2 linked regions of the Kordia antarctica genome follow. Each later gene encodes a partner of the first gene's protein in a complex. Links are inferred from orthologs where the notes say so. Each region holds a gene or a part of one and is shown on either strand. Other genes may lie near its edges. The genes, in order: mfd and uvrA.

Region 1 (17,147 bases):
GTCGCTTCCCAATTTACGGTTGCATCCCGATAATTTGTATCTGTTTTGATAAGTTCACGAACATCTAACCACGTATTTTCAAGTGAAATACTATTTAGATATGCACTAATAATTTTCGTAGAAACCAATTCACCAAAAGATACTAATTGATCGTACACAAAATCATAATCAGGCGATTTGTTTCTATGCAAAAAACCTTTCATTTCTTCAAAAAGTTTTTTAATGTCTTTGTAAATTTGATGTTGCTCATTTGGAAATAATTCCAACAATATTTCATTGTGACATTTAACAATTTCTTGAACAGAAGCTTGCAATTCTTTACTTGAATCGAAGTAATTTTTAATGACAAACTCAATTAAGTTTGTTGTTTTTCCCATCGCAGAAACTACAATGAGTGTATTTTCATACCCAACTTTTTGCAATACTTTGACAATATTTTTAACGCCATTTGCATCTTTTACAGATGCGCCACCAAATTTGAATATTTTCATCTTTTTGTTTCTGCTGCTTTTTTATATTAGTTTCAAAACGTCAGATCGAGTGTCCTGAACTTGTTTCAGGATGTATCGAGATCTACTTCGAAACATTTAGTATGTATTTATTTTCCTAGCACTTCTCGATACTAAATTCTTCCAGATAGCTACGCTTGGTATTTTCTATCAAAATATATTTTAACCTCAATAATACTCGAAGTGACGTTTATGTTTCTTTACAAACTCCAATTTCAATTTTTCACTTTCAACTTTTCACTTTCAGCTTTTCACTGTTCGTTGTTCGTTGTTCTTTGTTCTTTGTTCTTTGTTCTTTGTTCTTTATTCTTTATTCTTTATTCAAAACAAGCATTTTTACATTTAAAATTCAACATTTATAATTTAAAATCCCCTTCCAACTTTTCACTTTTCACTCTTAACTTTTCACTCTCTTTTAGACAAATAATTCTGAATTCCTTCCTCGTCTAATTGTACCACATGCCAATCACGCATTACGTTTGCGCCAATGTGTTCGTAAAAATCGATTGCTGGCGTGTTCCAATCTAATACTTCCCAACTAATTCGTTTTACGCCCAATTTGTTTCCGTATTTTACAACTTCAGTTAGCAATAAACCTCCAACACCATTTCCGCGTGCTGTTTCGCTTACAATTAAATCTTCTAAGTGTAATACTTCGCCTTTCCAAGTAGAATAGCGCATGTATACAAGTGCAATTCCGATAACTTCTTCTGAGGTTTCTGCAATAAAACACTGAAACTTTGGCGCAGTTCCAAAACCATCTTTACGTAAACTTTCTGGAGTTGTTATCACGGCTTCTGGTTCTTTCTCAAAAATAGCCAATTCTTCAATCAATCTAAAGATATCATGAACATCGGTTTCGGTTGCTTTTCGGATTGTATAGTTCATAGTTTTTTTGAAAATGTTCATACAAATATAACAAGTGTAAAATTATAATTTTTACGAAAACGTTATAGTTGTACAAAATTATCGATATTTGTGATCTGAGAAACAAAGTAGACAAAATGGCTAAAAAAAATCAAACATTAGGAGAGTTTATTATTGAAAATCAAGCGGAATTCCAATATTCTTCTGGAGAACTTTCTAGATTGATCAATTCTATCCGATTGGCAGCAAAAGTTGTAAATCACGAAGTAAACAAAGCAGGTTTAGTGGATATTATTGGCGCATTTGGCGAAACTAATATTCAAGGAGAAGATCAGCAAAAGCTAGATGTATATGCAAATGAAAAGTTTATTCAAACACTGACCAATAGAAATATTGTCTGCGGAATTGCTTCTGAAGAAAATGATGATTTTATCGCAATTAATAGTTTGGACGAGAAAAATCAAAATAAATATATCGTTTTAATTGATCCGCTAGATGGTTCTTCTAATATTGATGTGAATGTTTCTGTTGGAACTATTTTTTCTATTTATAGAAGAATTACGCCTGTTGGAACGCCTGTAACTATTGACGATTTTCTGCAAAAAGGAAATGAACAAGTTGCCGCTGGTTATGTAGTTTATGGAACTTCTACAATGTTAGTATATTCTACAGGACATGGTGTAAATGGATTTACGTTGAATCCTGCAATTGGAACGTTTTATTTATCGCATCCAAATATGGAATTTTCTGAGACTGGAAATATTTATTCTATTAATGAAGGGAATTATGCACATTTCCCGAAAGGTGTAAAAAATTATATTAAATATTGTCAACAAGAAGAAGATGACAGACCCTATACTTCTCGTTATATTGGCTCATTAGTGTCAGATTTTCACCGAAACTTAATTAAAGGTGGTATTTATATTTATCCGCAAACGTCTAAAGCACCAACTGGAAAATTGCGTTTATTATACGAATGTAATCCAATGGCATATTTGGCAGAACAAGCCAACGGACTAGCCTCAGACGGATTTCAACGCATTATGGACATTAAACCAACGGAGTTACACCAACGCGTTCCTATTTTCTGCGGAAGCCGTAAAATGGTAGAAAAAGCCAAGGAATTTATGAAGAATTCATAGGAAAAGGATTAACTTTCCCAAAAATTACTATTTTTGTGTGAAACCGCAATTACTATAAAACACTTCTAAATGGCTACAAAAGGTAAAAATACTGCAGATGCAGATCAAACAAATTCTCAATCTGCAGATCCATCTTCTGCTAAGATTGAAGCAATCAAGAATTTAATTTTTGGAGAAAATATTCTACAATATGATTCTGAGTTTGACAGTATCAAAAATGATATTCTTGCCAAAAAGAAGGCTTTAGAAACATTGATTGAGGAAGTTCGTTCAGAATTGATTCAAAATATAGACAATTTAAGTACTGATCTTAATATTCGCATCACGGAATTGGAATCCAATATTGAAAATAAATTGGACGATATGGACGAGAAAAAAGTAGACAGAAGACACTTAGGACAATTATTGGTAAGCCTTGGCGAGAAAATAGGAAAAGAATAAAATCCAACGTAAATCTTAGTGTGTATTTATGACGGAAGACGATAAATTATCGATTTTAAAAGATTTGTTACTCACAGATGATCGTGTGTATACGGAATCAATACACTCTAAAATTAAACAGCTCGAAGAACTTATTAACGAGCAACAGAAGCTTTCTAGCAAGATAAATCCTATTATTGATAAGAAGCTAGAAGAGTTTACCAAGCAAATTCCAAAAACACTTGGACCCACAATTACCAAAACACTTGCGGAGCAAATTAGAAATTCACAAGATCAAGTTGTAGAAGCATTGTACCCAATTATGGGGAAAATGATTAAGAAGTATATTTCACAAGAAATTAGCTTACTTACGGAACGCATTAATAAGCAATTGGAAGACAGTTTTTCGGCAAATAGTTGGAAACGAAAATTCAGATCGTGGTTTGGTGGCGTGAAAGAAGAAGAATTATTATTGAGTCAATTATCGTCTATTTCGCAAGTTGAACAAGTGTTGATTATTGAGAAAAATTCAGGATTACTTATTGGGCAATATACTAAAACAGAAACGATTGATAAAGATATGATTTCGGGAATGTTGACTGCTATTAAAAGTTTTGTGGAAGATGCTTTTAATGAGAAAAGTCAAAATTTAGAGTTGATTGAATACGAGTTATATCATATTCATATTCAGAGTTTTGTATCTTTTTATGTTGCAGTTGCCATTTCTGGAGAATATAATCTTATCTTTAAAAATAAAATTCAAGATATTATCTTTAATTTTACTGATAATTTTTTAAATCTTTTTGATGATTTAAGTGAAATTAAAGAAAAAGAAATTACTAACGAATTAGAATTTTACTTTTGCACGAATGAAAATCTCTAAAAAAATAATTCTACTTGGGCATTTTGGTGTCGGAAAGTCTTCGTTGATTCGACAGTTTGTTGAAAATTCGTTTACCTCAGACTACAAAGTAACCATTGGTGTTCACATTTTAAAAAAAGAAGTTGAAATTGCTCCTGACGAAAACATATCTCTAATTATTTGGGATTTGGAAGGATATGATGATATTAAAAAAACAAGAGCGTCTTATTTACTAGGAACGCACGGTTTTATTTATGTGTTTGACATCACGCGACCTGCAACTTATGAAAATTTAAAAGACGATATTGCCTACCTAACAAATCAATACGCCAACACGCCTTTAAAAGTCGTTGGAAACAAAGCAGATTTAGTAACCAAAAGCTATTTGAAAGAAAATGCAGCCGTTTTTGGAGCAACTCCTGACTTTTTTACGAGCGCAAAAACAGGTGATAAAGTAGACACTTTATTTACTACATTGGCTAAAGAACTTGCGAAATAATTACTATGCTAGAAACATACAGAGGAGCATATTTCCATCCGAGAACACAATTTATAACTATTGATTCTAAAGGGAACGTATTAGAAAGTGATGATGTTTTATTTTCGTTAAAAAAAGGAGAACATCTTTCTTCCATAAGTCCATTTTTTGAAGGTCTTTCTTCGTATTTTGATGTGCAAGAAAAGAACGACATCAAATTTACGTGTGTTCATTTAGAAAATGAACATAAAAAAGACCTTATTTGCGACATCGAGTTTAAAACATTTGCTAACAAACAGCCTACATTGGTTATTATTCATGATTTTTCAGATCATTACAACTATTATCAAGAAGTAGCGCAAAGTAGAAACGAATCTGTGATTAATTCGCAAGTTTTAGAACTTCAAAATAAATATCTTCAAGAAAAAGAAGATTTTAAAAATACATTTATCGCCAATTTTAGTCATGAATTACGCAATCCGTTAACTGGTGTTACTGCATTTTGTTCTGTTTTACAAAAAACGAACATGACTGCGGAACAAGAAGATTACGTAGAAGTTATAAAATCTTCGGCTGATCATTTAAAAAATATGATTGGAGACATTTTAGAAATGTCAAAAATGGAAGTTGGAAAACTTTCTTTTGAAGAAGAAGTATTCAATTTTCATGAATTAATTGAAATGTTGGAGTTTACTTATAGTGTTAAAGCAAAGCAGCAAAATATAGCGTTTGAAGTAAATTTCGATAAGAAGATTCCAAAATATTTAGAAGGCGACAAAACACGCATCCAGCAGGTTTTTGAAAACTTACTTGAAAATGCACTTAAATTCACAACCACGGGACAGGTTACATTTTCCATTATAGAAAATCAGCGAAGAGCGCGAAAAGTAAACCTAAATATTAGTGTTAAAGATACCGGAATTGGGATTTCTGCAGAAAAATTGGATCTCATATTCAATAGTTTTACGCAGTTGAACAATTCTCGAAAATACGCAGGCACTGGACTTGGCTTGACTATTGTAAAAGGATTGGTAGAATTGATGGACGGAAAAATAACGGTAGAAAGTAAAAAAAATGTAGGTGCTACTTTTAAAATAAATATCAACTTTAAATATCCGACCAATCAAGAAAACATTTCTTTAGAAAATAAATCGGATTTAGAACACAAAAATAATTTATCCAAGAAAAAATACAGCGTCTTGCTTGCCGAAGATTCAGAATTGACACAAATGGCTGTGTTGAAAATTTTAGCACAAGAAGGTCTCTTTTTCTTAGACATTATTAGCAATGGCGAAGATGTGATTGAAAGCGTTATTCACAACGAATACGATTTAATTTTAATGGACATTCGCATGCCTGGAACCAATGGAGACGAATTGACAAAGATGATTCGTACACTTCCTGTAGACAATTGCAAAACCATTCCAATCTTGGCGTTAACCGCAAATTTATATCAAGAAGACAAAAAGCGTTATAAAAAAATGGGAATAAATGACATCATTGAAAAACCATTTGATGAAACAACCTTATTAAAGAAAATTTATAAGTATTTGAAGTGATTTCGATAAAAAATTCTTTCAGAATTTCACTCAATCTGACGGATTTCACTTTTAAAATTATTAGAAAATAGATATTTTAATTTCAATTATAAGCATAAAAAACCGAGCAAATTGCTCGGTTTTTTATATTAAAATCGTTTCTAAAATTAGCGATTCATATTTTTAATTTCATCTTTAAAATCATCCGAATCAACTCCTTTACTTACCAATAATAATGCTTTGTGCACTACATACGGAACATTTTCTGGAGAAAATCCTAATCCAATTGCCAAACGTTCTAAAATAGCAGTTTGCTTTGGTCCTAAGTGATGATCTACATATACCATACGCGCCAAATCGTACAAACGTTCCAAACGTTCGTTATACATTGTTGGCGGATTTACAGGATGCGATCTGTAATCTTTTAAAATCTCTTTGTAATCGCTTTCAGAGATATCTAAATTTCTAGCCATTCTATCTAAAAACGCTTTTTCCTCATTTGAAACAACGCCGTCACTCATTGCAACACGAACAATGGCTGCAAAATGATCTTGATTCCGCTCACGAAATCCACTTGAATATAAATCTGATATAGACATTTCTTATTTTTTAGTACTGCAAATATAAATAATCTCTTGGCTATTTTTTGTCTGTTCGATTTTTATTTTTAGCATGAAAGTTGGATTTTTTAACTATTGAAAGTTTATTTAGTGTAACCAGCATAAGTTAGTATTGATTGTTATCAATATTTTTCCTCTTCAACACAATCTCAGCCGCTTTCACAGCATCTTTTTGATACTTGGTTTTATTGTCTAAAATTTCTCGCAACTGCTTTTCATTTTTGGATTGAAACTTCTCAACAAACTTCTCAATATTCGTTTTTTCTTTCGCACGTTTTAATTTGACAGCTTTTTTTGAATTAGACGTATTTATATAAGGAAAGAATCTAAATCGGTACTTGGTTTTTTTTATAAAAGCATATTCATGTAAAAAGTCAACAATTAAATTTGAAATATAATACCGATCGCCATTCTTAAATTTTAAATCCCAATAGCCAAAATCAGAGTGAATCGCATATTCTCTTACCCAATTATCAATTGCTTGTTTATAATAAATTCCAAGATGATACGTAGATGTTTCAATCTCTGAAAATTCATATTTTTTAAAATGTCCTTTTTTACTGATCGTTATATATTTAGATGCGGTATCAATTTCAACGATTGTTTCTTTGTTTCGAACGTAATAATCAATCAAAAGAATAATAGTTTGAAGATTAAGAAGCAGCATTACTCCAACGAAAGTAAGTAGCATTATAGTACGATATTCCGCATCCTTAGTTTCGGAAAATAAGCCAAAAATAAAACCAAGAAAAATGAAACCTAAAAATATAAATAGGTTTTCTTTTAATACTTTTTTTAGAAGTTTGTAATGTAACTTATATGTCTTTTTCAAAGTATAGAAACCATTTTTTATCGCTTCTAAAATAAAGCATTTCACATCATTTCTTTTCAAAATTGCTCAGAAATGATAAATTTTTACTTTAATTCGTTATAAATTACAACACCTGCATAGTATATTTGCATAAAAATTTCACATTCGTGAGTATCGCTAAAATCTCGCAACATTTCAAACAATCTCCTGAACTAAGGAAATTAGGGCAAGCTATTGCCAAAAATCAAGAAAAAATACACCTTAAAGGACTTACAGGTTCCAGTTTGTCGTTCGCAATTTCCGAAGCTTTTAAGGAAAGTGACAAGCCGTTTATTTTTATCTTAAACGATAAAGAAGAAGCTGCCTATTACTTGAATGATTTGGAGCATTTGCTGAATGATAAAGATGTACTTTTTTATCCTGGAAGTTACCGCAGACCATATGAAATAGAGAAAACCGACAATGCAAATGTGTTGTTGCGTGCCGAAGTTTTGAACCGAATTAATTCGCGCAAAAAACCATCATTAATTGTAACATATCCAGCAGCATTATTTGAAAAAGTTGTCACGCGAAAAGAATTAGAAAAGAATACACTCAAAGTTTCATTAAACGATAAATTGTCTATCGATTTTATAAATGAAACCTTATTTGCATATAATTTTCATCGCGTAGATTTTGTCACAGAACCTGGTGAATTTTCCGTTCGTGGTGGAATTGTAGATGTATATTCGTTCTCAAACGATGAACCGTACAGAATTGAGTTTTTTGGCGATGAAGTTGACAGCATGCGGACGTTTGATGTGGAAACGCAACTTTCTACGGAAAAAGTAACCAAAATTAGTATTATTCCGAATGTAGAAAATAAAGCACTGCAAGAATCTCGCGAAAGCTTTTTAAAATATATTCCAGGAAAAACGGTTGTGTTTGCAAAAAATACAGAATTACTTTTTGGACGAATTGACACATTATTTACCAAAGCGAAAAGTGTTTTTTCTGAATTATCTGGAGAAATTAAACACAATACGCCTGAAGAATTATTCTGCACAAAAGAACTTTTACAAAATCAATTTTTAGAATATACTATTGTAGAATTGACAGCGAATCCATTGTTGAAAGCGGATACTTTTATCGAATTTAATACAACGCCGCAACCTTCATTCAATCGTCAATTTGATTTATTGATTGAAGATTTAGACAAAAATCACGAAAAAGGATATACCAATTATATTACATGCGTAAGCGAACAACAAGCGAAACGTTTTCACGATATTTTTGACGATGTAGAACAAAAAGTACATTATGAAACCATTGTACTTCCACTTTATCAAGGTTTTGCAGATCACAATCAGAAACTAATTTGTTATACAGATCATCAAGTTTTTGAGCGCTACCACAAATTTCATTTGAAAAATGGATACGCAAAAAAACAAGCAATTACGCTAAAAGAATTGACCAATTTGGAAGTTGGCGATTATGTCACACATATTGATCATGGAATAGGAAAATTTGGCGGTTTAAAAAAGATTGAAGTTGAAGGAAAGAAACAAGAAGCCATCAAATTAATCTACGGCGAACGCGATATTTTATACTTGAGCATTCACTCGTTGCATAAAATTTCTAAGTTCAACGGAAAAGACGGAAAACCTCCAAAAATATATAAATTAGGTTCTGGCGCTTGGAAAAAACTCAAGCAAAAAACCAAAGCACGCGTAAAACATATTGCCTATAATTTGATTGAATTATATGCAAAACGACGTACGCAAAAAGGATTTCAATATGATCCAGATACCTATTTGCAACACGAATTAGAAGCTTCGTTTATTTATGAAGATACGCCCGATCAATCTACTGCGACACAAGATGTAAAAGCCGATATGGAAAGTGAACGTCCAATGGACAGATTGGTTTGTGGCGATGTTGGTTTCGGTAAAACGGAAGTTGCCATCAGAGCAGCATTTAAAGCAGTTGACAACGGAAAACAAGTTGCAATTTTAGTTCCGACAACTATTTTGGCGTTTCAGCATTTTAAAACATTTACCGAGCGTTTGGTAGATATGCCTGTTACAGTTGATTATTTGAATCGTTTCCGATCTACCAAACAACGAAAAATAGCATTGGAAGGACTCAAAAACGGAAATGTTGATATTGTAATTGGAACGCATCAATTGGTAAGTAAAGCCGTGGTATTTAAGGATCTTGGTTTGTTAATTGTAGATGAAGAACAAAAATTTGGTGTTGCTGTAAAAGATAAATTAAAAACCATTAAAGAGAATGTAGATACGTTGACATTGACTGCAACTCCAATTCCGAGAACACTACAATTTAGTTTGATGGCTGCGCGAGATTTATCCGTAATTACAACGCCGCCGCCAAACCGTTATCCAATAGAAACACACATTATTCGCTTTTCAGAAGAAACGATTCGTGATGCTGTGAGTTATGAAATTCAACGTGGCGGACAAGTGTTTTTTATTCACAATCGGATTCAAAATATTAAAGAAGTTGCAGGCATGATTCAGCGTTTGGTGCCAGATGCTAAAATTGGAATTGGTCACGGACAAATGGACGGAAAGAAACTCGAAAAACTTATGCTTGCTTTTATGAATGGTGAGTTTGACGTATTGGTTTCTACCACAATTGTTGAAAGTGGTTTGGATGTGCCAAATGCAAATACAATTTTTATTAATAACGCTAACAACTTTGGATTGAGCGATTTACATCAGATGCGAGGTCGCGTTGGACGAAGCAATAAGAAAGCTTTTTGTTATTTTATTACGCCGCCAGATTCTGTAATGACACAAGATGCGCGCAAACGATTGACTGCGTTGGAACAATTTTCTGCCTTAGGAAGCGGACTTAATATTGCCATGAAAGATTTAGAAATTCGTGGTGCAGGAGATTTGTTAGGTGGCGAGCAAAGTGGATTTATTAATGAAATTGGATTTGAAACATATCAAAAAATATTGAACGAAACTATTGAAGAACTCAAAGAAAACGAGTTTAAAGACTTGTATGAAGATCAAGAAAGTCCGAAAGAGAAAGTGTATTTGAAAGAAACACAAATTGATACCGATTTTGAGTTGTTATTTCCTGATGCGTATGTAAATGTGGTTTCTGAACGTTTGGCATTGTACAGTAAATTGAGTACACTTACTTCCGAAGATGAATTACAGAAATTTGAAAATGAACTCGTTGACAGGTTTGGTCCGTTGCCAGAACGTGCCGCGGCATTGTTGGATTCGGTTCGCATTAAATGGATTGCAACGAAGTTTGGCTTGGAGAAAATTATTATGAAAAAAGGCAAGTTGATTGGCTATTTTATTTCAGATCAACAGTCAGGTTTCTACCAAAGTCCTAATTTTACAAAGGTATTGCAGTTTGTACAGCAAAATCCATCTATTTGTAAGATGAAAGAAAAACAAACTCGCAAAGGTTTACGCTTATTGCTTACTTTTGAACGAATTACGTCTGCTAAAAAAGCACTAAACGTTCTCGAAAAAATTACATAAATTGCTTTGGCTTAATTATTGAAATAGATTTAAAAAACTGAAACTCATGATTAAAAAAATACTTTTTATTCTTTGCATGATTCCATTGTGCATGCAAGCGCAGAAAACTATGTTGGGTACATTTTCTCCAGCAGAAGAGTACGAATGGTTTATCTTATATAAATTAAAAACAACGCATCAGGCATACATTGATAACGGAAAAATTGTCGATGGGAAATTAAATTATACGTTTAAAGCTGACGCTGAAAAAGGTATGTATCGTTTGGTGTATGGAATGCCACAAGAGTCTGAGAATTTCGATTTTATTTATAGTGGCGAAGAAGATATTACGTTTATGTTTGATGAAAATGATTCTGAATTTACGCTTTCAAAAGAAAATCAACTATATACTTCTTATTTTTCTAGTGTGAATATGGCGAAGAAACAAATCAATGATTTTTACCAAACTACACAATCTCACACATCTGATTATATGACTATTTTTAAAATCCTGAATGATACGCAAGAGGTTTTTGAAAAAGAAGCAGCAGGAACTATTGTGTATAATTTTATCAAAGCGAGTCGTTCGTACATTCCTACTTCTTATGAAAAACCAGAAATAATGGTTGATAATATTAAGAAGCATTATTTTGATCATGTAGATTTTTCGAATCCTGTGTTGCAAAATTCAGATTTCATTGCAGATAAAATGTCAAATTATGTGTTTACGGCATTGCCAATGAAAGAGTTTACAGGAGAAGAATTAATAGAAGAATATAAGAAGAACATTGCCACCATTGATGAAAAAATAAAACCTGTTGCTATTGATTATCAAAAAACATTGTTCAACGTTTTGTGGGAACAAATGGTTGTTGTGGAGAATCAAGATATTGCAAATCATATTGCCGACACCTATTTGATTTCGTTGGCAAAACAATTGAACGATCAAGTATTAATTGATAAGTTAAAAACCTATAAACGTTTGTCATTTGGGCAAGTTGCTCCAGATTTTACGTGGGTAAAAGATAATAAAGCACATAAATTAAGTGAATTAAAAAGTGCTGAAAACTATATTATCGTGTTTTGGAGTAGTACTTGTTCGCATTGTCTGAAAGAATTGCCATTGTTGAAAACGTTTGTTGAAAGCAAAGAAAAAGGTACTTTTAAAGTGATCGCAATTGGTTTGGAAGATGAACGCACAAGTTGGGCAAATGAAAGTTCGTTTTACCCAAATTTCATTCACGTTTTAGGTTTGGATAAGTGGGAAAATGAAATTGGAAACCAATATGATGTAAGTTCTACGCCAACATTTTTTATATTAGATAAAGATAAACGCATTATTGGAAAACCATATGGTGTAGAAGAATTGGAAGCGTTTTTTAAGAAGGAATAATTATTGAAATTCAATTATAAAAAAAACAGAAAAGTATAGTTGCTTTTCTGTTTTTTAGGTTTATTTCTTAAGTTGCTGAGTCTCTATGGACAATTAGGGCCTGAGTTTAAGCCTTGATTTCCATCTCCTTCTGTACATCCATTCTTAAGTTCTGTTACGGTAGCTCCTTCTGTACACATTCCATTTGCCTTAGTTTGACAAGTAGGATGTTCTGTTTCGTTTACATGAGTTCCAGTAGTAGTATCATTTGCTGGGTCTTCAGTCCCACCAATGATTTGTTTTCTATTTAAATTTGCAATTTTAAATTTTCTGAATTTTAATACTTTTTTGTTTTCTCTCATTTTTATAAATTTTTGAATGTGTTCAAATCTAAGTATTCATTATTAGTATGAAAGGAAATTTGGGCTTCCAAAAACGATAATTCCGTGAATTATCGTTTTTTTTGAGTACTTTCTCTAACTTTTTTTATAAAATAAGAAGGTTTTAAGCCTGTTTTCTTTTGAAAGGCTCTTGAAAACCCTTCTGGATTTGAAAACCCTATTTCTTCAGCAATGGCACGAATAGTATATTTTTGATATTTGGTATCATGCTGTACGTGACTTACTAAATAGTCAATTCGCAAATCGTTAACATACGTTGTAAAGTTTTTGCCTTTGTACGAGTTTACAATTTTAGATAAATACTTGGAGTTTGTATTCACGATTTTAGCGACATCTTTTAAAGAGATTTGATTTTTAAGATAAGCTTCTCCTAGTTCAAATGTTTCTAAGGTTTGTAAAACTTCTTCTATAATATGTTGATCTATTCCTAAAGATACTGCTTGTGGTTTGGCATTTTTCACAATGATTTCTTCTTCTATCATGGAATTGGATTGTTCAACAATCTCATTATAGCGTTTTTCATATTCCTTTTTTAATCGATAATAGTATATAAGTAAGCTTATCACTAACAAACCAATAAAACCACCTATAATGGCAATCCAATCTCTTTCAATAGTAATACGTTTATTTTGACCTTGTAGTTTTTTAATCAAACGCTCTTTATTAGCTACATACGCAGGAATATCATAGTTTTTCGAAATATTTTTGGATAAATATTTATAGTCAGCATGAATGGTACTGTCTATTTTTAATAATTGTTTCGTGTAATACAATTCTATTCTTTCATTTTTTTTTGCTTGTGCATTTTTAATTAGATAGACATATGCTTCACGCAATGGTGGAAAAAGATCGTTTTTTTCGTTATAAGATGTATCTACTTTTTTGAAGTAGTTCATTGCTTTTTCACGTTCACCTAATGCATGATAGTTTTTTCCTAAATAGAAAGTTGCAACTAATTGATTTCTTTCTTCTAGATGGGAAATACCCTTTTGAATACTATCAATGGAAGCTTTATAATTTTTTTTATAAAATAAATTTATTCCCTCATTTATAACAAAAGAATGATACAATTCTCCAAGATTATTTTTTAAGGCAATTTGAATACCTTGTACATTAATTTCAGTAGCCTTTTTAGACTGATTTGATTCATAATATGTAGAAGATAATTGAAAAAGCGCCTGTAAATTTCCTTCAACATATTTTGAGCCTATAGATTTTTTATAAGCGATATATTCTTTAAAAAGTTTTTCTGCTTCTTTATAATTTCCCGAAATTCTTTTTAAATAAGCTATATTATATTTAATATCATACTGATATTTAAAATTACCATTTGTTGCCGCTGCCGCTTCTGCTAAAAAATAATTATTTAATGCCTCAGGATAATCCTTTTCATAATTTAGAGCTATCCCTTTTGCCAAATATGCATGCATAGGAAATCTATTATCGCCTTTTATATTTTCTGTATAAAAAATAGCACTATCTAAATACTGAAGTTTCTGTTTTATATTAGTATTCCTTAGTGCCAACAAAAAGTAACCTCTTCCAATAAATCGTTTTTCGCCACTCTTTTTTGCTGTATCTAAATAATCACTTGCAAGTATTTTTGCTTTTTCGAAACTAATACTTGTATCACGAAACTTAATTCTTAAATTTTCAAACTCTTTTAATAAGTCCTTTTTTTCTTGCCCAAAAGCAACAGTTCCAACAAAAAATAAACATGCATACAGTAAAATCTTCTTCATATAAAAGGTTGTATTTCTAACAAATATACTAGAAAAGGGAGTTTAATATGTCTGTTTTTACTGCAAGATTTCCGATAATTCACGGAATTGTAGCTGTAATTCAAGGAATTGTAGTTTGCTTCTGTTGTCTGGCTTCAAATTTACTTGTTGTTTTGTTTTTGTGAATAATTCACGAGAAAAAAATTATGAATCAAACCTCATCAATTATGAAAAAGCAAAAGGCAAAAAGTTTAAAATTAAACAAAAATTCAATTTCAAGTCTAAAAGAAATTTTAGGAGGCAGACCTCCATTATCATTTCGTCAAACAGAATGTACATGTAGTCCATCTCAACTCACACATTGTCTTGCAGGTTGTACAGCTATCAGTTATGATTCAATTTGTTAATTGTACAATGATTTCTAGATCCTTTCTAAAGTGGATTTTAGTTCACTTTATATTCTTTACGAATTCAAACCAAGAAAAACGGTATAAGTTCTTTATTTACAGACATTAATATTTAAAAATTATAATTATGAAAAAACAAAATTTAAAAAACTTACGTCTAAATAAAAGTAAAATTGCAAATTTTAAATCAGTTGTTGGAGGAAGACCAAATAAATCATTTTATGAAACGGAGTGCGATGATTGTAGTCCATCAGAACAAACAAATTGTCTGAATTGTGACAAAACCGCTCCAAATCATGCTTGCACCACTTTTATAGACTGCACATACGATTGTTAACATCTTGAATAGTATGGATTTTGATTCATACTTAATTAGTAACTCAATAAATTATCTTAAATTTTAAAATCAAATATTATGAAAAAAAAACAGCTAAAAAGTTTAAAACTTAACAAAAAATCGATCTCAAATTTTAATTCTTCAACTGTTCACGGAGGTAGTGGAGCTTGTGGAATAGAATCTGTAAGAATCTGTGAAGCACCAATTACAGATACGTGTTCAATAAATAACGTTGCTTGCAACACTAGCGGTACTACTGGTAGTGGTAGTCCTTCTGTTCATTGTCCTAGTCAAATACCCGCTGATTGTAACGCAGGTTCTGATCCAGGAACTCCTTCTATTTTTCCAGTCGTTTGTTAATACTTTACAACAAAATTCACTTTTGTTTTACACTTAATTAATTTAAATCTTAAAAACAAATAGTATGAAAAAACGAAATCTTAAATCATTAAAACTAAACAAGAAATCCATTTCTATCATCAATACAAATACAGTTGAAGTAAAAGGTGGAAAGAGAACAGGTGCTCCTTGCATTTTTCAAAGTTGGGCAACTAGATGTGCGAATGCTTCTAATTGCTATTGTCAATAATTTTAAAACTACATATTATGAAAAAAAGAAAAGTAAACAATTTACAGTTAAACAAAAATAATGTTTCAAACTTAAATACCATATTTGGAGGAAGAGCTCCAGGAGGTGGTACAATTTCTGATCCTGTTGGGATTACAGACAATTGCCCACCTTCATTACCGCATTCAGACTGTTACTGTGGATCTGACTTTAATAAAGGTTGTGGCTCTATTATAGGACACTGTTAGGAAGATAGGTTATAAACATCATATTTAATTCAAAATATAATGTAAAGACTTTCTCTCTATGTATGGACCAAGAGAAACAACGTTGAATGTATTGTTTCGCTAATTACCAACCTATACATATAGTAAAATCCCGCCCAAATTGGGCGGGATTTCTCGTAAAACTAAAATTACGCTTAGGAGGTTGTAAATTTCAGACTAAATAAATCAATTTTTCCTAAGAAAAACACCCTAAGATTTATCTATCTACTAAACAGAAATCATCAATTCTTCCACGCAAGCTTTTGTATATTGCAAAACACAAGGTTTCACAACAAGTATATCGTGTTTTTTACTTCAGTTTCATATATAAAACAACGGACAACATACATGAAGTCTATTATTTATATAAACGTAGGCAAATCGGAATGTAACTTAATATAATCTAATGATTGGTTCTCTTCAGAACCTAAAAATAAGGTAGTCGTTAGGGGTAACGTTTGGTGTAGTAAATGTGCTTTTTATTTTAAAAGTTTAAAAGTAGTTGGCTAAAACACCTTTAATTTTTATCTAAAATACTCAAATACACTATATCTACAAAACAAATAACCGAATTAATCTCGATGTTCAATAGCGTAGAAATACCTGTTTTTATTAATACATAAAAATACGCGCAGAATTTTCAATATATAATATTAAAGTGATTTCAGGTTTTTAATTACGGTAAAAGCTTTATCAACCTGTTCATCGTTTACTAAAATAGTAAATTCATTTGTTGTTGAAATTACTTCATAAATATTAATGCCTTCCCAAGATAAACGTTGAAAAATAAAATAATAAATTCCAGGAACGTTTACATTATCTTTTGGCAACTTTACCGTGATTGATGATAAATTCTCTTGTTTTTCTAATAAAATTTCGTCCTTAAAAATCTTTCCAACCAATGCTGCAACTTCACTACTTACCACAATATTAGATTCGTTTACACCGCGAGAAGATGTATAAAAAACGGTATTCAAATCTTCAATTTCAGACATAAATGCTGCCTGACTTTTCAATAAAGTTTCTGTGACTCTAAATGTATAATCGTTTAAGGCAGATCGGACTGTGATTTCTCCAATATTTCGGACAAATTTCAATACTCTATGCGTCACTCTAAACTCTAATTCAGACGATAAGCGTTTCAAAGCCATTACAATAGCTCCATTTTTTACTTCTTTTCCTAATTGATGCTCAATCTCAGGTTTTATAAGTCGAGATAATGATGTCAAATTGATAATTCCTTGCGACAACGCGCTCGATAAAAACGGCTTGGCTTTTATATATTCTTCTACAATTGAGGAAATGGTTTTCATTAGTCTATAATTTTACTAGACTGCGAA
Region 2 (16,685 bases), 3.5 Mb from region 1 along the record:
TAGCGTAGTAGCAGCAGTCATAGTGGTAAAGTCACTATGAAGCTTTTCCATCTCATTAATAAGTTCTTGAAATTCTTTATCATCTTCATTATTTAAAGAATCATTTTCTTTTATTTCATTTTTTGGTTTTGAAGGAATTTCAAAAAACATAAAATCATGCGAATAGTTTAGTGCATCTATATAATTGTTGAGTTCTGTATTGAAATCTTTTCTAAAATATTTGAATTTGGGAACAAAGATACCTTCTTTCTCTTCTACTTCTACTAATATACTTAGATAGTGTTCTATCTGTAATAAATTGACTCTTAGTATAGAAAAGAAGAATTTTTTGCGCTCTAAAAAGGTACGTTTGATATGATTTAAATAAATTACACCATCGTCTTCTTTCATTCTACTTTCCCAACCTGGACTCAAATCAAAATTGATACCACTAACATCAAACAACTTAGAAAATAGACTGCGACGTTTCTTCATAATTGCCTCTATAGCAACAGGTAATTCAATATTATTTAGAAAAAAATAATTATTTATTAACTTTTTAGCTTTGTCAATCGTATTGTCAGTTAAACAATTAAATAAATAGTAATACGCATCTTTTGATATCTCTAACCAAGTGTTTACTAATTTTTTATCATCTAAATCATTGAGTTTCTGAAATATTTCGAAATCTTTCTGATAAATGCTTACAACAGATTCCTTGTATTCTTCAATTTTCTTGTCTGTTTCGGCTTCATTATAACCTTGTGTATTTCTTAAATATGAATGATCTCGTTGTTCTAGATAATTAGAAACTTGTACAGAAATTTCTAAATGTGCATCTGCAAAATTTTTAATGTCTAGAAATGAACTGTTACTGTTTAAAAAATAGCTTTTAGGAAAATAGGGTTGCTCCTTATTTTGAGCAGTGGAATTAACACTCATAAAGTCAATTGGTATTTGATGGTTAATTCATCAATATATAAAAACCTCAACTATAATGAATGTTTTTTAGGTGAATACCAGTAAAATAATCGTTGAAATGAATATGAAAAATAAGTGTTTACTAAAGTTAAGAAAAAACTAGTATTAGCAAGTGAGTTTACAAACACAAAATTATATTCATTTATTTACAAATATCATTCATGAATAGTTTGACATGAAACAGTTTGAAATGAAAAAAGACTAATAATTTCTATTAATCTTTTTTCATTTCATTATTGTATTTGGTGCAACATTTTACATTTTTATAATTTTCTCCGTATTTACACCTTTTTCAGTACTGATTTTGACAAAATAAACACCTTGCGCTTGGTTTGAGATATCTAAGCTTACAGCATTGTTATTGTGTTTTTTACTCATTAATATACGTCCTTGTATATCATACAACACAATCTTTTTGATGTTGTTATTTGCTGTAATGTAAATATTATTTTTTGTCGGATTTGGATATAAAATAATACTATTATCAACTTCAAATTCTTGCGTACTTAGTATTGCAAATGTGGTTTGAGCGTTATTTGTCACGATAGGAAAGTTATAATCGAAAAATATACTTGCCTGATTGCTTACAACATCATTTTCAACCAATGTATTTTGTGATTTCATTTTCATTAGAATGTTTCCTTTTCCATCAATTGCTAAGTTTATATTTTGAAAAATGAAACGGACCATGTGATCGTTTATAGATACACTTGCTTCATGTGAAGTACTTAATAATTTAAGTGTGTTTATATCAAATTGCGTAGGATCAATGTCCATTTCGACAACAATATTTTGGGCAGAGAATGTTCCTGTATTTTCAAAGTTGATGATATAATGCAGATATTCTCCTATTTCATCTGGATCTACATTACTACCTTCAACACATGTTATATCATTCGGATCGTACGAACCAACTACGGTTTGTGTGTAACTGAATTGGTTATTTTCAGGTAATACATCGCCTGACAAAGGAGTTATCGTTGCCATATATATTAGTAGATCTCCGTTATTTACAGGCGGAGTTTCCATTGGAGAGTTTACATTTAATATGATATTAATACTTCTACTTTCAAAAGGTGCTAAATCTACATAATTCCAGTTTAGGTTTCCTGTTGTTTGAGAACTTGGCATTGTCGTACTACTTACAAAATCTAGAATAGCTTCATCATACGTAAAATCAACAACTCCAGATACTGTTTGATTTCCATTGTTTTTGTATGTAAGTAAATATTCAGCATCAAAACCTGGGCGCGCAAATGCAATTGGCGCAATTACAACTTCTACATCATTTTGTATTCCGTTTGCAGTGATGCAAAAATCTTGATTGAATACACTATTATTAATGCTCGAAAAACTTGTGCTGGCATTTACTGGAGTAATATTAAAAAATGTCGGGTTTTCTAACTCAGGTGTTATTGTAAAGTTTCCTGTAGTTGTATAATATGAATAATCGCCTGAGCTATTTGCAAAAATTGCATCTGTAGTTGATCCGTCACTTATATTTATTCGTGTGTATGGAAATATTAGATCATCAGTCCCGTTACAGCCATCATTGTTAACATCTAACGTTATGTTTCCTCCTATCGTATTGTAATTTGTATCATAAGGATCAGAACCCAGCGTAATTTCTAAGGCATTGTTAATATCATCATTGTCACAATTTGCATTTTGCCACATTACATTATCAGCATCAAATCCTGTATATCCAGCATTTTGTATAGGATCACAAGAATCATTATAATCTGTATCATCTAGGACTTCTTGTACATTTGAAATTCCATCACCATCAACATCAGTTGTAGCGGCCCCAACACAATTGCAATTTTCATCGATAAAATCTGATAAAGTTGACGCATTGCCATCATCACAACTATCTCCCATACCAATTGTTATGGAGACATTAAACGGATCACAATCAACATTGTTTAACGTTCCATCGCCATCGCAATCTTCTGTTAGGTAATCGCCAGTTTGTACTAAACTAATATCGCTTGAATTAAAATCACACGGATCTTCGGGATGGGTAGACATTCCCCCATTTGGAGGATTTTGCTCATCGCCATTTGTAACGCCGTCACCATCACAATCTGTGGTTGGGTCGGAAGTACAAACATCATTATCTATAATTGTAACAGTTCCGGTTGCAGCTGGATTTGATGTGTTTCCTGTTTGTACTATTCCGTATACTGTAAAATCTTCATCAGCTTCATCTTCTAAATCATCCAGAATTGGAATACTTAAACTTACTGAAGTTTGTCCTGCTGGAATTGCAATGAAAGGCACTGTATTTATATAGTCATTCGGACTAGCTGCTCCATCATCTATTAAATTGATGGAAACTATCGTATCAACAGCACTTGGATTCGTAATACTGAATTCTACAATAGCAGTTCCTGCACCTTCATTTACTATTTCATCACTTATGTTTAGTGTTGGTGTATCATTATCAGTGATTGTTATGGTACCACTTGCATTTCCACCAATTACATTTCCGCTAGTTGCTGTTCCGTAGACAGTGAAGTCTTCCGTTGGTTCTCCTATATTGTCATCCACAATAGGAATATTTACATATACAGTATTCTGTAATGCAGGAATTGTTACCGTTACAGTCGTAGTTATATAATCATCAGGATTAGTAGCACTATTATCAACCGTTGTAATACTTATTACTGTATCAAAAGCACTTACTCCATAAATACTTACAGGAACATTAGCTGTTCCTGCATCCTCATTAACGGTTACATCACCAACATCTATTGATGAGTCGTCTTGGTCTATCAGACTAATTGTACCGCTTGCACTGCTATTGGTTGTATTACCGCTAATTACAGTAGCATTTACCGTAAAATTTTCATTTATCTCTCCACTTATAGTATCATCTACGATATAAACCATTATTTGTGTTGATGTTTGCCCTGCCGGAATCGTTACAGTAGTATTTACAGCTGTATAATCGTTTGGACTTATTGCAGTACCATCTGCAGTAGTAATATTTAAAACTATATCCGCGCTATCTGGAACATCTATATGTATTGGTACTGTGATAGTTCCGTCAGATTCCCATACGGTCATATCGTCAATTATAACTTCAGAAATTAGTGAATTTTCTGTAACTGAAATTGTCTCTTTTTCTTTTAAATTAGTATTTTCACTAGCAAAACTGATGGAAGAAAAAATTAAAAAAATGTAAATTGGTAATTTTATTTTCATGGTTTAATGTTGTTTTTGGTTGATTGTTCCGTAAATATAGACAGATTATAGTTACAAAAAAACACCAAACAAAAATAAGAAGTGATTTTTGATTAGTATGTTAACATTCTAAAACTCATTTTCCACATTGAGCGAAGTCAAAATAAACTTTTAAACTCATAAACTCATAAACCAAAAAACTACTTCGATCTCGATCCTACAAACTGCTGCGAATTATTCTTAAACAACACATTAAACGTAGTCAAACTTCCGTAGATTCGTGTAATATATTGTTGCAAATCTATTTTTTCCTGATCGTCCAAATTGCTCGAATTTATCTTTTGTTCCATCACGCGAATGCGATCTCTAACCATGACAATCTTATGAAAAAAGCCGTCAATCGGAATTTCTTTGCCTTTCAAATTCGTGTCACCAGGTTCTAAAATTAAATTTCCACCTTTCCATTTATCTGCCATCGGAACAATTTCAGACACATCTGACCATTTTTTCAGCATATTTCGTAAAATGGTTTCAACTTCAAAAAAACTGACGCTATCTACTTCATCTTCAACAGTATCAATCACTTCAAAATCGCTGTCAATGTCAATAGTTTCCAATCCGTTTTCAATAAATGTGACCCAATAATGCTTTGAAGTTACGTTAGTTACGACGCCTAATCCGTATTCCGAGTGTTTAATTCTTGAGCCAATTCCTAAAATATTCATGTTTCGTTCGTATTTGCTAGTTAATTTCGTAAATTTAATATTTGAAAGTAAAAATAAACATCTAATACATATTTTGACTATATATTCTGTAAAAAATACAATTTTTCTTTTCGTTTTCTCTTTGATTTTTCTCGCTTGCGCGAAAGAACAAAAACGGACTCCAATTCAAACAAACGAACTTGCATTGCAAGAAGAAACAAACGTTCAAGAAAGCTTGATACATCCCGAAGAAAAAACCATTGAAACACGTTTCAACACACCAAAAAACTACACTCGGATTCCGCTTGAAGCAACTCATTTTGGAACGTATTTGCGAAACTTACCTTTAAAATCATTCAACAGCCCTGTAAAATATTTTGACGGGCGCGAAAAACCTAACAACAATGTCTACATTTCTGTAGTTGATATGGAAATCGGAACCCGCGATTTGCAACAATGCGCCGATGCAGTCATGCGATTACGTGGCGAATTTCTATTTGAACAAAAACGATTAAACGACATTCACTTTAACTTTCTATCGGACGGAAAACCGAGATATTTCAAAAAATACGCAAACGGCGATCATTCATATAAAAAATTTCGAAAATACATGAATTACATCTTCGCGTATGCGAACACAGCTTCCTTACGATTGGAATTAACAAGAGTAGTTGACATTAAAGATATTCAAGTAGGCGATGTATTTATTCAAAAAGGGAATCCTTTCGGACATGCTATTATTGTTGTAGATGTTGCAAAAAATGAACAAGGCGAAAAAATATTCATGCTAGCGCAAAGTTACATGCCAGCGCAGGAAACGCAGATCTTGGTCAATCGACAAAATTCACAATTAAGTCCTTGGTACAAAGCCGAAAAAGGCGAATTACACACGCCTGAATGGACATTTGAAAGTTCTGATTTAAGAAGATTTAAAGAGTAAATTTCATCAACCAAAAAAAAATCAAATTGATAAAAAAAATATTCAAAATTTTAGGGAAACTTGCCGTAGGAATTATTGTCATTCTATTGTTACTATTCACTTTTGTATATTTCAAGTACAATGAATCGTTACCAAAAGGTGTGGAAGGCGCAGAAGCAGATGCGTTAGCTACAAAAATGCTCGTAGCTTTAAAACATGAAGAATATAAAAATACACGTTATTTAAGTTGGACATTTCCTGGCGGACATCACTATGTTTGGGACAAAGATCAGCACAAAGTGGACGTTTCTTGGAGCAACACCAAAGTAAACTTAAATCTAAAACAACCAACTACAAGTCTTGTAACAATTGGCAAAAAAATGGTAGAAGGTAATAGTAAATCAAATGCTATTGAAAAAGCACTTTCATACTTTAACAATGACTCCTTTTGGTTGGTTGCACCTTACAAAGTATTTGACGAAGGCGTAACACGAAGTATTGTGACCAAAGAAAACGACGAAAAAGCATTACTTATTACCTACAATTCTGGTGGCACAACACCTGGCGATTCATACTTATGGACTTTTGATGAAAACGAAAAACCCAAAGGCTATCAAATGTGGGTGAGCATCATACCAATTGGCGGTTTATATGCTTCTTGGGACAATTGGGAAACGATGGAAAGTGGCATTCCATTAGCTACTTTACACACGTTATTAATTGTAGATTTGGACTTAAAAAACGTTAAAGCTTGGAATTAAATACTTGACAATCTGTTAAATTTTAACACAAATACCCCATAAATGTTAAAACTTCCCTGCCATTTATTAAAAAAGAATTAACTTTATCGCACTTTATATTAAACTAAAAAATCTTGAAATTATGAGAAAGAACTACTTTTTTATATTACTATTACTTCCCATCTTAGCATTTTCGCAAGGAAAATCTTTTTGGGAAAAAACTGATAACACTGGCTTTCAGCAGGAAGAGTTATTAGAAAGAAAATCCACTCCTATTGTATACGATGTCTATAACTTAGACATAAATAGCTTAAAACAACTATTAGCTGCGGCTCCTGACAGAGATTTAAATATTGGCTCAGAAATCGTTGTACAATTCCCAGTTGCAGAAGGAAAAATGGAAAACTTTGAAGTGTATAATGCTTCTGTAATGGAGCCAGCATTTGCTGCAAATCACCCAGAAATTCAATCATACGTTGGTGTAAGTAGAGAAAATACAGGAACTACTATTCGTTTTTCGACAACGGTTTTTGGTTTTCACGCAACAGTACACACAATTGGAAAAACATTCTACATTGATCCGTTAACAACTGATTTGCAAACATATGTAATGTATGCGAAAGAGAATTTATATTCAGATTTAGAAGAAAGAATTGGATGTCTTGTTGATGAATCAACAGAAGACAGAACAAGTGCTGATGCAGCTTTTACTCCTGAAAATGCAAATGATGGAATGTTAAGAACGTTCCGTTTAGCATTAGCTTGTACGCAAGAATATGCAAACTATCACATCAACGCTGCCGGACAAGCTGCGGCAACTGATGCTGTAAAAAGAGCTACTGTTTTATCGGCTATGAACGTAACTATGACAAGAGTAAATGGTGTTTTTGAAAGAGATATGTCGTTAACGATGACTTTAGTAGACAACTCAAGTATTATTTTTATAGCAGAAAATGATGGATATACTGATAGTGATGCTAGTATGTTAATCAATGAGAATCAAACAATTGTTGATGCAAATATTGGAACTGCAAACTACGATATCGGTCACGTATTTACTACTGGTGGAGGTGGATTAGCGGCTCGTGGAGGAATTTGCTATAGCAATGCAAAAGCAAGAGGAGTTACTGGATCTTCAAATCCAGTTGGTGATCCTTTTGATATTGACTTTGTAGCGCACGAAATGGGTCACCAATTTGGAGCGAACCATACTTTTAATGGTGGACAAGGTTCTTGTTCTGGTGGAAACAGAAGTTCTACAACTGCTGTTGAACCAGGAAGTGGAACAACAATTATGGCATATGCCGGAATTTGTGGTTCAGACAACGTACAAGGTAACAGTGACGATCACTTTCATCCAATTAGTATTGACGAAATGTGGACACGTATTACACCTCCCGGAGAACCAACTTGTTCTAGCAATGCGCCAAATGGAAACGTAGCGCCTGTTGTAAATGCTGGAGCTGACTTTACAATTCCTTACGGAACTGCTTTCACACTTAGTGGAACAGGAACTGACGTAAACGGAACAACATTATCATATGCTTGGGCACAAACGGATGTTGGTATTTCAACAAATGTACCTGACGCTACAAATACTACAGAGCCACAATTTAGATCATATTCTCCAAAAACAACTGGAGATCGTACATTCCCACAATTGAGTGATATCTTAAACAATAACTTAACTCCAGCTTGGGAAGTTGTTCCTAATGTTGCTAGAACAATGGACTTTGCATTAACAGTTAGAGACAATGGTTCGCCAAACGGTGGACAAACTAACAGAGATGACATGGTACTTACATTGGCAAATACTGGCCCTTTTAGAGTAACTGCACCAGACATGACAAACCAAAGTTTTGCAACTGGAGCAAGTACAACTATTACTTGGGATGTTGCTGGAACAACGGCTAACGGAATTAATACTTCAAATGTAAATATCTTATTATCTACTGATGGTGGGCAAAACTTTTCAATGTTAGAAGCAAACACTCCAAACGATGGTACACAAGCAGTTACGTTCCCAGATTCAACTTTTGAGCCTTATTGTAGACTTAAAATTGAAGCGGTTGGAAACGTGTTCTTTGCTATGTCAAAATCATTCTCTATTGGAGCAACAGTAACAGTTGTAGAAACTTGTAACACGTATACAACTGGACCAATTGCAACGCCAATTCCTGATGGTGGTGGAGCAAACGTACAAGGTTCTCCTGTTTTTATTCCCGTAACTGTTACGGAATCAACTCCAATTACTGATGTTAGAATTAGCGTAGATGTAACACACTCGTACATCGGAGATTTAATCATGCAATTACAAACGCCAAATGGTGGAGGTTTCTCAAATATTTGGAACAGAACTTGTAACGATGCGCAATATGGAAACATTGATATTACTTTTAAAGACGGTGAGCCAGCTATTATGTGTGCAAACCCAACAGTAGGTTTAGCGGCTCCTGCAAGTCCTATGACAGGATTTAATGGAAACGACCCTTCTGGAACTTGGAACTTAGTATTTGTTGATTTCTATAACGGAGATACAGGTGTTGTAAACGAATGGTCTGTGGAACTTTGTACAGAAACTACAACTGTAGTGTTAAGTAACGAAGAATTTGCTTTAGAAAACTTCGCATTATATCCTAATCCAAACAAAGGTGAGTTCTCATTATCATTTAACTCAACTTCTGGTGAAGATATTGATGTAAATGTATTTGATATCGCTGGAAGATTAGTTCACACTAAAAACTACAACGCAACAGCTGCATTCAATGAAAATATTTCATTAAACAATGTAAGTGCAGGTATGTATTTAATCACGGTAACTGACCAAGATAGAACAGTAACTAAGAAATTGATTGTTCAATAATCAAATTTCTCAATAATATAAAAAACTCCGAAGCTTTATGTTTCGGAGTTTTTTTTGTGAAACTCAGTTTTGAAAAGCCTTTTTAAATTGTAAGTTGAACTAATCTCACTGAAAAGTGAGATCTGCCTCAATATTTACGGAAGTATTTATGAATACACTATTTGAGTATACATATAATGTCTTAATTTGGATTTCTGACTACACAGGATTCACGTACAAAGAAATCAACATCATTATATGGTTTTTTCTAATACCACTTTCGTGGATGTTACTCTTAGATAGAATTTACAAGCAGAGAAAATGTACCATTATATTCTTAGGAATCAATATCGCTTCACTCCTATTCATTATAGATTTTACAAAATTCTGCAATTGGCTCTTTCAACAATCAGTTGATTTTTTGAATACATTCAATACTGTCGGAAGTAACTATGTAACTTCTTCTGTGGTAATTTGTGTGCTTATTCCAATAGTTATTTATGTAATTTTGATTTGGAAAGCGTTTTTTAGGAAAAGTAAGGAATAACAATTATTCTTGCTTTATAACTGCTTCTAAAATTCGTACCTTTGCGTTTTGCAAAAAACTATGACGAAATACGAAGAAAATATAGAAGTGCAAGGTGCCAGAGTTCACAACCTAAAGAACATTGATGTTACAATTCCGAGAGAGAAATTAGTAGTCATTACAGGACTTTCAGGAAGTGGAAAATCATCCTTAGCTTTTGATACCATTTATGCCGAAGGACAACGAAGATATATTGAAACATTTTCTGCGTATGCACGCCAATTTTTAGGCGGACTAGAACGACCTGATGTTGATAAAATTGATGGACTTTCGCCTGTAATTGCCATCGAACAAAAAACGACCAGTAAAAGTCCACGTTCAACCGTTGGAACAATTACTGAAATCTATGATTTTCTACGCTTACTTTTTGCAAGAGCTTCTGATGCATATAGTTACAATTCTGGCGAACAAATGGTCAGTTATAGTGACGAACAAATCAAAAATTTAATTCTAACCGATTTCAACGAAAAACGCGTCAACATTCTCGCGCCAGTAATTCGCTCACGTAAAGGACATTACCGCGAATTATTCGAAAATATTGCCAAACAAGGATTTGTAAAAGTGCGTGTTGATGGTGTTATTTTGGACATCGAAAAAGGAATGCGATTGGATCGCTACAAAACACACGAAATCGAAATCGTAATTGATAGATTAGTCATAAATGATGAAGTTGACAACGACAAACGATTAACGGAAACGATAAAAACGGCAATGTATCACGGAGATGATGTATTAATGGTCATTGATCAAGATGCGCCAAAAGAAGCACGTTATTTCAGTCGAAATCTCATGTGTCCTTCTTCTGGAATCTCGTATCCAAATCCTGAACCAAATACGTTTTCGTTCAATTCTCCGAAAGGAATGTGTCCAAATTGCAACGGATTGGGAACGTTATATGAAGTAAATGATGCGAAAGTAATTCCAGATCCAAAAGCAACAATCAAAGCTGGTGGAATTGCGCCTTTGGGCGATTATAAAAAGTCGTGGATTTTCAAACAATTGGAAATCATTGCGGAACGTTTCGACTTCAAACTAAACGATCCAATCAGCGAAATTCCAAAAGAAGCAATGGACGTTATTCTAAATGGCGGAAACGAAAAATTCTCCATTGTTAGCAAAACGTTAGGTGTAACGCGCGATTACAAAATTGATTTTGAAGGAATTGTAAGTTTCATCAAGCATCAATTCGAAGACAGCGAATCATCATCGATAAAACGTTGGGCAAAAAACTATATGGACAGAGTAAATTGTCCTGAATGTAAAGGTTCGCGCCTGCGCAAAGAATCATTATATTTTAAAGTCAATAAGAAGAATATTGCAGAATTAGCGGATATGGACATTGTCGAATTATCTACTTGGTTTAACGATTTAGACAAACATCTATCTGAAAAACAACGAAAAATAGCAACAGAAGTCGTAAAAGAAATTTCTACTCGATTGAGATTTTTATTAGATGTTGGTTTGAATTATCTCGCATTAAACAGAAGTTCAAAATCATTATCTGGTGGAGAAGCACAACGAATTCGACTTGCCACCCAAATTGGTTCACAATTAGTTGGTGTTTTATATATTTTAGATGAACCAAGTATTGGATTACACCAAAGAGACAACGAAAAACTAATCAATTCGCTTGAATCTTTACGTGATATTGGAAACTCTGTAATCGTCGTAGAACACGATAAAGACATGATAGAACGCGCCGATCACGTTATTGACATTGGTCCGCATGCAGGAAGACATGGCGGCGAAATTATCTCAGAAGGAACTCCACAAGAATTATTAAAACACGATACATTAACGGCTGCATATTTGAATGGAAGCAAGCAAATCGCAATTCCGAAAGAACGCAGAAAAGGAAACGGTAAAAAATTAGTCTTAAAAGGCGCGACAGGAAACAACTTAAAAAATGTTTCGGCAGAATTTCCGCTCGGAAAAATGATCGGCGTTACAGGTGTTTCTGGAAGTGGAAAATCGACTTTAGTCAATGAAACACTTTACCCGATTCTGAACGCACACTTTTTCAATGCTGTCAAAGAGCCAATGCCGTACAAAAGCATCAAAGGTTTGGAGCATATTGACAAAGTAATTGACATTAATCAATCGCCAATTGGACGAACTCCGCGATCAAATCCTGCAACATACACAGGCGTTTTTAGCGAAATAAGAAGTCTATATGCAAAAACGCAAGAAGCAATGATTCGTGGTTACAAACCGGGGAGATTCAGTTTCAATGTAAAAGGCGGACGTTGTGAAACCTGTCAAGGTGGCGGATTGCGCGTGATTGAAATGAACTTTTTACCAGATGTATATGTAGAATGTGAAACATGTACAGGAAAGCGTTTCAATCGTGAAACATTGGAAATTAGGTACAAAGGAAAATCAATTGCAGATGTTTTAAGCATGACGATGAACGAAGCTGTAAATTTCTTCGAACACATTCCAAAAATATTCAGAAAATTAAAAACAATTAAAGATGTTGGTTTAGGTTATATCACACTCGGTCAGCAAAGTACAACGCTTTCTGGTGGCGAAGCACAACGTATAAAACTCGCAACTGAACTCTCCAAAAGAGACACAGGAAATACATTTTATATCTTAGACGAACCAACTACAGGATTGCATTTTGAAGATATTAGAGTCCTAATGGACGTGTTAAATAAATTGGTAGACAAAGGAAATACCATTGTTGTCATTGAACACAATATGGACGTTATAAAAATGACCGATCATATTATTGATATCGGCTATGAAGGCGGAAGAGGCGGCGGAGAAGTCATCACAATAGGAACTCCGGAAGAAGTTGCCAAACATAAAAAAAGCTATACGGCGCATTTTTTGAGGAAAGAATTGGCATAAAAAAGCTGTGATTTCATGCTATAAAAGTTATGAAATCACAGCTTTTTCAAGATGTAAAACGGTTCAAATCTTTAACAATGTATTAATGAATGGTGAGGATCTTGTGGACAATTACATTGTGATTCAAATCCTACACAAACGTTAGCGGGTTGAGATGTTCCACAAACATCTTTTGTTGGACATATTGCAATGTCCTTTGTTGGGCATATTGCAATGTCTACACTAACACATGGTAAAAAATTTGTAAAAATTCCTCCTTGTAAATTTGATGCACTTAAATTAGAAATGCTTTTTTTATTAAGTTTTAGCTTTGTTAATTTCTTTTTTTTCATAATTTCCAAAGTTTAAGTTAATTTCTATAAGATACAAGATTTAATTAGCATTTTAGTAAGGAAAAACCGTACTATACATACGGCATGTTTCTGATTATTAAGTTTTTAACCTATTTTTTTCGAAAGAAAAATAACTTGCAAGCACTAGCATAACTCTCCATTTTAAAACAATATTTAATGTTAGATAGATTGTATTTTTAGATAAAATAGGGTCTTATCTAATGAGATTGAAAGTTGTGAAAGTCCCTTAGAAAGGAATAAAAATGCTACTAAACACAAAAAATGTCAAACAGCGCATTTCTTGAAGAAAGAGTTGAATTAAAATCTAAACTTCGATAGCTTCGCTAGGTATTTTCAATCAAAATATATTTTTATTTCAATAATGCTCTGTATTCGAGTTAAAAACTAAAAAAGCTGTCTAAAATTAATTCTAGACAGCTTTTCAATTATACATTCAGCAATATTAAAAACTATAATTTATCTAGTTTATCTTGTGCGACACCTGCGACCACTTTTCCAAGAATATCTCCTCTAAAGTACAATTTGATTCCTCCATCTTTCATTACTTTAAAACTTAAGAAACCTGTATTTTTAGGCACATCACCCAATTCAAGAGCGTCTTTAAAGCCTTCTAAAATTCCTTTTTTCAATCCCGCTAGTAATTTACTATTTCCAGCTCCTGAAGTATGAATATGCCAATGATCTAACTTAGCCGTTAACTTACAAGCAACTTTTCCATCAGGGTTTTTATTACTTTCAAAAGCTATTCTTAACGTAATTGTATACGAAGGATTTGGAATAAAAAAGATTCCACTCTCATAATCTCCTTTTATTTTAAAGGTTACCTTTCTATTTTTACTCCGTGTAAAATCATATCCTGTATTCCCTACACTAGAAATTCGAACAGAATCTACATTCAAATCTTTTTGTCCTTTGGTTTTCTCTTTAAAAATTGTTTCAAACAATGAACGTACTTTTCTTCCGCTTAATTTTGCTGTATTAGGATTTTCTTCTGCGTTATTATTCCAAATAATTACTCCATTTTGAAAATCACTAAACCACGTATTCTTATTTGGGTCAATTTTAATTTCATCAGAAGTTGGATACCCGTAAATTCCACGTTCCCAACCAGTTTTTGCCCACTCATGTCTAATAGCGCCTCTTACCAATTTTGGTCCCGTAGTTGGATGCCAATAAATACTTCCATTACCTGAAAAATGATTAAATCTACCTTTAGTATCTGGAGTTGTAGTTTCGTCAGTTACAGGAAGTGCCAACGCATTATTCGGTCCGCCTACATTATTATATTTCAAACGAATAGCGCCGTGAATTTCTTGTGGTCCTGTTTTTGGTGAACAATAAATATCACATTTTTGAAAAGTCACTCGCTTTCCTCCTTTTACTGTTGTCGGAGCATTAATATTAGACGTTGCTGCGCCTGTAAAACCAGTTCCTAGTGTTTGTGCTTTTGCTTTAATTCCGTTGGTACAATCTCCATCCGCAAGTACTGTATTTGTAATAAGCAATGTGATGTCTGCGTAATCGTCTCCTTCGTCAGTATTTCGTACTCTAAAAGAAACTGTTTTTGTTTGATTTGCAGCAATAACAGCACTTTTAGAAGCAGTTCCATCTAAATCAGATGTATTTGTAGAAGAACCTTCAAATAGTTTTGCATATTCTTTTACAGAAACGGAACCATTTGAATTTTGTGTAAACTTAATCTTCAATTCTATACGAACTTCTCCTCCACATCGTCCTATAAAGAACAGGTTATTTGTCTTTTTTCCAGCGTCTAATAAAAAAAGCCCTGAGTTTCGAACGGTTCTTCGTTCATTTGATCCGAAATTTTCATGATCTACAATTTTCATTGTAGATACATATTGTATTTTACTTTGCATGATATTTTATTTTTTTGGTTATAAACTTAAAATCTCCCGGGAAGTCATTCTTAAAGTTTTTTCTTAAAAATGACTGAAACAAAGAACAAACATATTCGAAAGAAAAAACACCGTCTTTTTCACTATTAACAGACAGTAAAACACGGTTAAAGATTACGTGTAAAAAATTGAACTCATTATATTTGCCTCAGGAAATAACCCTATCTAATCAAGCTATTTCCCCTTTTACAAAGAAAAAAATCGCAAATGCTTCATCAAATAATTTTATGTTAATAACCTCAAAAAGTTTCACATCATATCTATATAAAATAGTATCTTAGCACGTTTTGATTAAAAATTACATGAACATGAGAAAAGAAAAGAACAATAAAGGTTGGAATGAAATAAAAACAAACGATTCTTGGGCGCTTTTTAAGATAATGGGCGAATTCGTAAACGGATTCGAGAAAATGAGCCAAATAGGTCCTTGCGTTTCCATCTTTGGATCTGCGCGTACAAAGCCAGACAATAAATACTATAAACTTGCACAAGATATTGCACATAAAATTGTAGATCACGGGTATGGAGTCATTACTGGCGGTGGACCAGGGATTATGGAAGCTGGTAACAAAGGTGCGCATTTAGGTGGCGGAACTTCCGTTGGATTGAATATTGTATTGCCTTTTGAACAACACGATAATCCATATATTGACCAAGATAAAAGTATCAACTTTGATTACTTCTTCGTACGTAAAGTAATGTTTGTAAAATATTCGCAAGGATTTGTAGTAATGCCAGGTGGATTTGGAACTTTAGATGAACTTTTTGAAGCGATTACACTGATTCAGACGAAAAAAATTGACAAATTTCCTATTATTTTGGTTGGAACCGAATTTTGGTCAGGTTTAATGGATTGGATAAATGCAATACTATTAGAAAAGTTCGCTACCGTTAGCGCGCATGATTTAGACCTAATTCACATTGTCGATCATGAAGATGAAGTATTAGATATCTTAGATGCTTTTTACAACAAAAAAGATTTAAGTCCGAACTTCTAACAAGAAGTTTTTATAATGTAGAATAATTGCTCCCAAAAAAATGAAAAAAATAGGAATCCTACTTTGCTTTTGTTTAGGAATCTATCAAGCTAATGCACAAGAGAACATTAAAACGATGTTTTACAATCTCTTAAATTATCCTGATATTTCTTCCGATAGAATAGACGATTTGGAAATTATACTAGCTGATTATCAGCCAGATATATTTATGGTATGTGAATTAAATGATGTATTTGGCGCCAATCAAATCTTATTGAAACTTCAAGGAATCAATCCAGATTACCAACAAGCAACATTTTTTACAAATACTTCAGATGATAACTATGGTGACTTTAATGATTTGCAAAACCTACTCTATTACGACAGTAGTAAATTTATCTTAGAAAGTCAAGACATTGTACAAACAACGATTCGTGATTTTAACAGATATACTATCAAATTAAACTCTGTAAACCAAGCAACAAACCCAATTCGGTTGGAAGTCTTTGTTGGACATTTAAAAGCAGGAAACAGTCCAGAAGATGAAGCAAAACGCTTTTTAATGGTAGAAGAATTAATGTCATATCTTTCTAATCTTGACGCGAATAGTTATGTATTATTTGCTGGCGATCTGAATTTATAT

What was found.
Region 2: the proteins of mfd (region 1) and uvrA are in contact, whole or in part, in a crystal structure (PDB 4DFC), measured with the Escherichia coli proteins. The link is inferred for Kordia antarctica from one-to-one orthologs.

Annotation. Positions count from the first base shown.
Region 1 is NZ_CP019288.1:3,805,013-3,822,159, reverse strand. Bases 7,087-10,956 are described here. They hold mfd (transcription-repair coupling factor), read left to right. Parts: upstream 7,087-7,414; coding sequence 7,415-10,756; downstream 10,757-10,956. Other genes in these bases: IMCC3317_RS15795 (TlpA family protein disulfide reductase), read left to right, coding at 10,803-10,956; IMCC3317_RS15805 (hypothetical protein), read right to left, coding at 7,087-7,268. In the rest of the region: IMCC3317_RS15845 (aspartate kinase), read right to left, coding at 1-491; IMCC3317_RS15840 (GNAT family N-acetyltransferase), read right to left, coding at 915-1,397; fbp (class 1 fructose-bisphosphatase), read left to right, coding at 1,514-2,518; IMCC3317_RS15830 (fructose 1,6-bisphosphatase), read left to right, coding at 2,588-2,959; IMCC3317_RS15825 (cell envelope biogenesis protein OmpA), read left to right, coding at 2,988-3,821; IMCC3317_RS15820 (Rab family GTPase), read left to right, coding at 3,808-4,299; IMCC3317_RS15815 (ATP-binding response regulator), read left to right, coding at 4,305-5,837; IMCC3317_RS15810 (tellurite resistance TerB family protein), read right to left, coding at 5,984-6,415; more of IMCC3317_RS15805, read right to left, coding at 6,543-7,086; more of IMCC3317_RS15795, read left to right, coding at 10,957-12,128; IMCC3317_RS15790 (hypothetical protein), read right to left, coding at 12,212-12,469; IMCC3317_RS15785 (helix-turn-helix domain-containing protein), read right to left, coding at 12,559-14,250; IMCC3317_RS15780 (hypothetical protein), read left to right, coding at 14,457-14,636; IMCC3317_RS15775 (hypothetical protein), read left to right, coding at 14,764-14,973; IMCC3317_RS15770 (hypothetical protein), read left to right, coding at 15,052-15,333; IMCC3317_RS15765 (hypothetical protein), read left to right, coding at 15,398-15,562; and 2 more genes. UniProt on the Escherichia coli protein: Couples transcription and DNA repair by recognizing RNA polymerase (RNAP) stalled at DNA lesions. Mediates ATP-dependent release of RNAP and its truncated transcript from the DNA, and recruitment of nucleotide excision repair machinery to the damaged site.
Region 2 is NZ_CP019288.1:298,821-315,505, reverse strand. What follows is about bases 9,589-12,996. They hold uvrA (excinuclease ABC subunit UvrA), read left to right. Parts: upstream 9,589-9,961; coding sequence 9,962-12,796; downstream 12,797-12,996. Other genes in these bases: IMCC3317_RS01365 (hypothetical protein), read right to left, coding at 12,868-12,996; IMCC3317_RS01375 (hypothetical protein), read left to right, coding at 9,589-9,901. In the rest of the region: IMCC3317_RS01405 (hypothetical protein), read right to left, coding at 1-921; IMCC3317_RS01400 (DUF7619 domain-containing protein), read right to left, coding at 1,216-4,170; IMCC3317_RS01395 (hypothetical protein), read right to left, coding at 4,350-4,874; IMCC3317_RS01390 (DUF4846 domain-containing protein), read left to right, coding at 5,059-5,793; IMCC3317_RS01385 (hypothetical protein), read left to right, coding at 5,820-6,533; IMCC3317_RS01380 (zinc-dependent metalloprotease), read left to right, coding at 6,655-9,375; more of IMCC3317_RS01375, read left to right, coding at 9,524-9,588; more of IMCC3317_RS01365, read right to left, coding at 12,997-13,128; IMCC3317_RS23635 (LGFP repeat-containing protein), read right to left, coding at 13,599-15,026; IMCC3317_RS01355 (LOG family protein), read left to right, coding at 15,374-16,063; IMCC3317_RS01350 (T9SS type A sorting domain-containing protein), read left to right, coding at 16,104-16,685. UniProt on the Escherichia coli protein: The UvrABC repair system catalyzes the recognition and processing of DNA lesions. UvrA is an ATPase and a DNA-binding protein. A damage recognition complex composed of 2 UvrA and 2 UvrB subunits scans DNA for abnormalities.